DNA from 3 places in the Paenarthrobacter sp. NyZ202 genome. Region 1 is predicted to be linked to each of the others. Evidence: riboswitches for the same ligand, from Rfam matches in the RefSeq annotation. Region 1 holds a riboswitch; each other region holds the start of a gene.
The links. A riboswitch is a leader RNA that binds a small molecule or an ion and turns the genes downstream of it on or off. The one in region 1 is predicted to bind cyclic di-AMP.

Region 1 (2,258 bases):
GGAACCGGTCGCCCTCCATGTAGTCGTAGGCCACTTCGATCACGAGCTCGGGCCGCAGCGGTACGAACGAGAAGTCCTTGCCCGCACTCCACCGGCTTTGGGCGCCCGGCATCCTCGAATTGACCGCGGCCCCCGCTTCCTGGCTGGCCCACTCGCCCCACGGGTGGTCGCCGATGTCCACTTTGTAAGGCTCCAACTCCTCCACGAGCGCCTTCCGTTTTGCCATGGGGAAGGACGCCACCACTCCCACATGATGGAGCTTGCCGGAATCGTCATGGAGGCCCAACAGCATGGACCCGACAACGTCCGCCGTTTTGTGCCACCGGAACCCGGCCACCACGCAGTCCGCTGTCCGTTCATGCTTGGTCTTGAACATCACCCGCTTGTTCGGCTGGTAGGTGCCGTGGAGCGGCTTGGACAACACGCCGTCGAGCCCTGCTCCCTCAAGCTGCACGAACCATTCCTGAGCCCGCTCCAAGTCGGTGACCGCAGGCGTCACATAGACCGGCGGTTCGGCCGCGGCAAGCGCGTCTTCCAACGCCGAGCGGCGCTCACTGAACGGTTTGCCGGTGAAGTCTTCGTCACCGAGGGCAAGGAGGTCGAACCCCACGAAGGAGGACGGCGTTTTCTCTGCGAGCATCCGGACCCGGCTGTCGGCTGGGTGGATGCGCTGCTGCAGGCCCTCAAAGTCCAGCCGGTTGCCGGAGATGAGAATGATCTCGCCATCCACCACGCACTTCTCCGGCAGGTTTTTCTTCAGCGCCTCCACGAGTTCAGGGAAGTAGCGGGTCATGGGTTTCTCGTTGCGGCTGCCCAGGATGATGTCATCCCCGTCCTTGAACACGATGGTCCGGAACCCGTCCCATTTGGGTTCATAGTGCCCGACATCCGGGATGTTCGGGACGGACTTGGCGAGCATGGGCGAAATGGGCGGCATCACGGGAAGATCCATAGCTCATGTCTACCGGCCCGCACCTGCCCAAAGCTAGGGTGCAATCCCCTATGTGCATAAACAGGGCACTCCCGGGCGGACCCCGAAGGGTAGGCGCCGCGGACCCGTACCACCCTTAGGCGTTCCGTCCGTTACATTAATGTGACTTTACTTCCGTGCTCCTGTACCTTCGAAGGGCGACCCGAATCTCCGCTGGGCCGCTTCCGGGCTGACGCCGAGCTCTGCCGCATCCCGGAATCCGCCAGATCCGCGGCAGAGACGGGGGACCCAGAGTTCCCGGGCCTGTTCTCCGCAGGCCCTTGGGGTGAAGCCGCCATGCGCGGCCGGACGGCCTCGTCCGAACCCGACAGCTAACCTCGCAGGCGTTGAGAGGCAAACACCATGTCCCCAACCATGGATCAGCCGCGCCGTGCCCCAGGGGCCGCCGAGCGCACCAAGCCAACCGGACGCCGTCGGGCCCAACCCAGCGGACAGGTCACCGGTGAAGAAACCACGACGGCGGCACCCGCCACCGCGGCCACTCCTACCCAGGCGCCCATGACGCGCGCGGCGGCCCGCGCGGCCGAGCGCGCAGCACAGGCGGTTCTGGCTGCGGAAACTGCCGGCGCCCCCGCCAGCGGTCCCGCTGCTGCGGAAGCAGAGCCCCGGACTGCCGCCATCCCTGCCGTCCCTGTGCCCACCCGCGCCGAATCCACCACACCCGGACCGCCAACATCGGCGATCCCGGTCATCGCCGCACCCGTCGAGCCGGGACCTGCCCCCGAACCCGCTACCGCGGCGATCCCGGTCATTGCCGCACCCGTCGAGCCGGGACCTGCCCCCGAACCCGCTACCGCGGCGATCCCGGTCATTGCCGCACCCGGCGCCGAGCCCGGCGTCGAACCTGTCCCCGAACCCGCTACCGCGGCGATCCCGGTCATTGCCGCACCCGGCGCCGAGCCCGGTGTCGAACCTGTCCCCGCCCAGCCCAAAGCGGCAGGCACGGCAAAAACAGTAGGCACGGCAAAAACAGCCGCAGCAGCAGCTACGGCCGCGGCCGGCCTGTCCAGCCGCAGCGCTGCCCGCGCCGAAGCGGCAGGCCACGCACAAGCTCGAAGCGAAAGCACCCACTCGGCCGGCGCATCCGCCTTTGGATCCCTGGGCGCGTCACCATTCACCCGGGAGCCCCACAACGCCCTGACCAAGGCCGCCTCCGTGAAAACCATGGGCCAGCGCATGGCGGTGGTTGCCGGTGCCCTGGGGCTTGTGCTGACGGTCGGCACGGTGAGCCAGGCCTGGGAGCTGCCGCTGATCGGTCAGGAAACAC
Region 2 (2,258 bases), 1.1 Mb from region 1:
GCGGACGCCTCACACGAGCTCCGCACACCGCTCACCGCAATCCGCGGATACACCGAGTTGCTTCGCATGACCGAGAACTTCACCGAGGACGGCCGGAAGTCCCTGGCCCGCGTCCAGAGCCAGTCGGAACGCATGACAGCCTTGGTCGAAGACCTGCTCCTGCTCGCCAGGCTGGATGAAGGACAAGCGTTGAAGGTCTCGGATGTCGACCTCACCCAGTTGGTGATCGAAACGGTCAGCGACGAGAAAGTGATGGCGCCGGACCACCACTGGAAGCTGCGGCTGCCCGACGAACCAGTCACCGTGCGCGGGGACGCGACACAGCTCCACCAAGTGCTGGCCAACCTGCTCTCCAATGCACGCAAGCACACGGATGCCGGGACAACGGTGGAAACCGGCGTCATGCTGTCCAACGACGGCGGCGCTGTGGTGACCGTGACAGACAACGGGCCTGGTATTCCGGGGGATTTCCAGGCGCGCATCTTCTCCCGTTTTGCCAGGGCAGACGCCGCGAGGTCAGGCTCCGAAGGGACCTCGGGACTGGGCCTTTCCATCGTGGAGTCCATCGTGCGCGCACACGGCGGTACCGTGGACGTCACATCCCGGCCCGGGCGCACCGAGTTCGCCCTCCGCCTCCCTCTGGGGAGCGCCGCACGCCTGTAACAAAATGGGCAAGGCGACGCACCGCCGTCGTGATCTCTGTTACCCAAATGTGACTTAAGCCGATTCGTCCTGTACCGTCGAAAGGGTGGGTCGCCCCAACCTGACCCACACCCGGGATGCGCCGAGCTCTGCCACTTCCCGGAGTTCCGTTCTCACCCAAAGGCAGAGACGGGGGACCCAGAGTCTCCGGGCCCGTGCATAGATTGCCGGCCCTTGGGGTGAAGCCGCTGCTGCACGCGCGGCCGGATGACCTCATCCGAACCCGACAGCTAACTCCGCAGGCGCTGAGAGGTAATCACACATGTCTGAATTGAACGATCAGACGCGCCCTTCCGCGCGTCACCGTGACGATCACAACGCTCCGCTGACCAAATCGCAGGCTGTCCTGAAGGACGCTGCCCGCCGTGGCAAGACCGGTCAGCGCATGTCCGTAGTAGCCGGCGTCGTGGCTGCCGCGCTGGGCGTTGCATCCCTGGGCACCGCCGCAAACGCTGCCTTCAACCTCCCGGAACTGAGCCAGGCCGCCGAAACCCAGGCCAACGCCCAGGTCAGCACCAACAAGGCTGCCGAGATCGCTGCTTCGATGGACGCTGCTGCCGCCCGGGGCGCAGCTGACCGTGCAGCCGCAGACAAGGCCGCTGCCGAACAGGCTGCCGCAGAGAAGGCCGCCGCCGACAAGGCCGCGGCTGAAAAAGCTGCTGCGGAGCAGGCCGCTGCTGCCCAGGCCGCAGCCGAGAAAGCCGCCGCTGATGCTGCGGCCAAGCAGGCCACCGATGCCGCAGCCGCCGAGAAAGCCGCCGCAGCTGCCGCTCCCAAGGCCATCGACGACCCCGCCGCCGCAAAAGCCTACGCTGCCAGCATCCTGGCAAACTACGGTTGGGGCGCCGGCGAGATGGTCGCCCTGAACACGCTCTGGGAGAAGGAATCGAACTGGCGAACCACGGCCACCAACCCTTCCAGTGGCGCCTATGGGATCGTCCAGTCACTGCCGGCAAGCAAGATGGCCACTGCGGGCGCCGACTGGCAGACCAACTACCAGACCCAGATCAAGTGGGGCCTGAACTACATCAAGGAACGCTACGGCTCGCCTTCCGCAGCCCTCGCCTTCCACTTGGCCAACAACTGGTACTAAGCCAGGCCTGAGCCAGAGCGCCGGTCCGCACCATTCCTTCTAAAACGAACGGTGCGGACCGGCGCTTTTTCATCCCCTGAATCTGTGCCCGGCAGGTTTATGCCCCGGCAGCTAGGCTTCAGCCTCCGCAGCGCGTCTGACGGCAGCGACGGATGCGGCGACATCGTCCGCATCCGTGGACCAGTTGCTCACGGAGATGCGCAGGATGTCACGGCCATGCCACACCGAACCGGACATCCACACCACCCCTTCGGCCATGACTCTCTGCGTGACCCGGCGGGTACGTTCATCGCTGCCGAAACTGACCGACACCTGGGTGAACACCACGTCGTTCAGGATCTCGACCCCGGGGATTGCAGACAGCCCCTCGGCCAAGGCCCTGGCGTTTGCCGCCAGCTTCTCCACCATTGCGATCGTCCCGGACCGCCCCAACGAGCGGAGTGCAGCCCACACCGGGATGCCC
Region 3 (2,258 bases), 1.4 Mb from region 1:
GTAGCGCTTGCCGCCACCGGCCTTGCCCTGACTGTCGGTCTGCCGGCCACCAGCCCGGTGATGGCCACCTCCGAGTCGGGCCAGACCGAGGCCGCGCTGACAGTCGCGGGCGGCAGCCAGCCCGAGGTTTCCGCGGAAGCGTCGGCCAAGATCGATTTCAGCCGCGCAGCCGTTGCTACTGCGGCGGATCCTGACGGAAAGCTCAAGCAGCTCCTGAGTGCACAGTCGGCCGAGAGCATCCAGCGTGCCTCATCCGTCGGCAGCCTGGGCAGCCCGCTGGACACGCTCAGCACGGCTTCTCCGTTCGGCTACCGCATCAGCCCGCTCACGGGCGGCGCCGGCGACTTCCACCGCGGGCAGGACTTTGTGGCCCAGTGCGGCACCGCTGTCCATGCGGCAGCAGCCGGCAAGGTCACGTTCGCCGGATGGCACGAGTACGGTGGAGGCAACCGCGTGGTGGTAGACCACGGCAACGGCCTCGAGACCACGTACAACCACTTGTCGTCGTTCAGCGTGAAGGTCGGCCAGACCGTCAGCCGCGGAGACACTGTTGCCCTGAGCGGCACCACCGGCGCCTCCACCGGCTGCCACCTCCACTTCGAGGTCCAGGTCAACGGCGAAGTCGTTGACCCCATGGGTTGGCTCTGAGCCAGAGCTGATGGTCGTCTCTCGCATTTGTGACACGCCCCGTGATCTGAATGTGACATTGAAGCACTTCTGTTGTACCGTCTAAATCGCATCGGCTTCCAGGGAGCCGATGCACTTGGGTGGATTGCCTAGCTCTGCCACCATCCAGGGTCCGTTCGCAAAATTCGTCTGGCAGGGGCGGGGGAACCACTTCCGGCCTTTTTTGAAGGCCTAGGGGTTAAGTCGCAAAGCTTCCTTGAAGCGGAGCGGCCGGATGACTCCCATCCGAATCCGACAGCTCACCTCGCAGGCATTGGGAGAGGCTACCTTCGTGTCTTCACGCACTACCCCTGCGCGCCACCGCGCCGAAACGGTTCGCACGAACCCTTTGAACAACCTTTCCAAGGCTGTTTCCACCAATGCAGGCACCGTAGGACGCCAGGCCGCCGTTCTGGCCGCAGCTTCAGGACTTGTCCTCAGCGTTGGAATGCCCGCCCAGGCAGCTGACACCGACGTCTCCAAGTCGGAATCGTCAAGCACCCAGCAGCTCGTGACCACCGCAGTGGTTACCGCCGAGCCCACCGCCACGGTTTCCTTCGAAAGCCCCGTCGTGGCCACCAAGGAAGCCCCCAAGGTCCAGCGCGCTTCCCAGACCACCCGCACGCAGGCCGGCAACGGTGGTTCCACCAGCGGTGCTGCAGTGACGGCCCAGTCTTCCAAGGCCAAGGACTCCGCTTCCAGCGCAGCCGCTTCGGGCCTCGCCGCCATTGCCTACACCGGCATTGGCCACCCCTACGTCTGGGGCGGCACCAGCCCCAACGGTTGGGACTGCTCAGGTTTCACCCAGTGGGTTTACGCCCAGGCCGGCATCAGCATCCCCCGCGTCAACGCATGGACCGCCATGAAGCCCACCAGCACGCCGGCTCCCGGTGACCTGGTGATGCAGAACGGTGGAGCCCACGTGGGCATCTACGTTGGCAACGGCATGATGATCAGCGCCCTCAACCCCAGCCAGGGCACGCTGCTCCACTCGGTGGCTTCCACCGGCAGCTCCTCGTTCTACACCCTCGGCTAGCACATCCCGTTCGGGGCAAGCCAGCATGCCCCCCAAGTGCTGGCCTGCCGAACCGGACGCGTCCCCAACCGCGTCCGGATACGACAAAAGAGAGTAACCATGACGAGTGCAAACAAGAATGCACGGCACCGCGCTGAGGCCCCCAAGACCAGCTCCATCGCCGTCATCGCCAAGGCCGTCAGCGGCAATGCAGGCGGCGTTGGCCGCCAGGCAGCCGTTATCGCCGCTGCATCAGGCCTGGTCCTGACCAGTGGTGTTGCTGCCAACGCGGCCGACACCAACATCCAGCGCGAGTCCACCGCCACCACGGCACTCGACGTGCAGGCCGTTGCCCAGGCAACCATTGCAGCCGATTCCACCGTGGCCATCTCCTACGAGCGCCCCGTCGTCACGACGGTTGAAGCTCCGGCTCCCGTGGTGGAGAAGGCTCCCGCAAAGGCTGAAACCAAAGCCGCTTCCGGTGCCACCACGCAGTCCGGTGCGGCCAATGTTTCGGTCAGCACTGCGGCCCCTGCCACCAAGGCTCCCGCCGCCTCCAGCGGCCTGGGTGCCGCGA

Region 2: it holds a riboswitch for cyclic di-AMP, as region 1 does, so the genes downstream of both, ACPFL9_RS04015 (hypothetical protein) here and ACPFL9_RS19460 (hypothetical protein) in region 1, are expected to answer to the same signal.
Region 3: it holds a riboswitch for cyclic di-AMP, as region 1 does, so the genes downstream of both, ACPFL9_RS05035 (C40 family peptidase) here and ACPFL9_RS19460 (hypothetical protein) in region 1, are expected to answer to the same signal.

The regions. Positions count from the first base shown of each region.
Region 1 is NZ_CP187556.1:4,205,218-4,207,475, forward strand. Features, by position in the region: gene ACPFL9_RS19455 (ATP-dependent DNA ligase) at 1-952, opposite strand, end outside; cyclic di-AMP (ydaO/yuaA leader) riboswitch at 1,182-1,331, shown strand; gene ACPFL9_RS19460 (hypothetical protein) at 1,334-2,258, shown strand, end outside.
Region 2 is NZ_CP187556.1:823,952-826,209, reverse strand. Features, by position in the region: gene ACPFL9_RS04020 (HAMP domain-containing sensor histidine kinase) at 1-663, shown strand, start outside; cyclic di-AMP (ydaO/yuaA leader) riboswitch at 798-959, shown strand; gene ACPFL9_RS04015 (hypothetical protein) at 965-1,795, shown strand; gene ACPFL9_RS04010 (pyridoxal phosphate-dependent decarboxylase family protein) at 1,907-2,258, opposite strand, start outside.
Region 3 is NZ_CP187556.1:1,043,874-1,046,131, forward strand. Features, by position in the region: gene ACPFL9_RS05030 (M23 family metallopeptidase) at 1-648, shown strand, start outside; cyclic di-AMP (ydaO/yuaA leader) riboswitch at 795-954, shown strand; gene ACPFL9_RS05035 (C40 family peptidase) at 959-1,702, shown strand; gene ACPFL9_RS05040 (NlpC/P60 family protein) at 1,802-2,258, shown strand, end outside.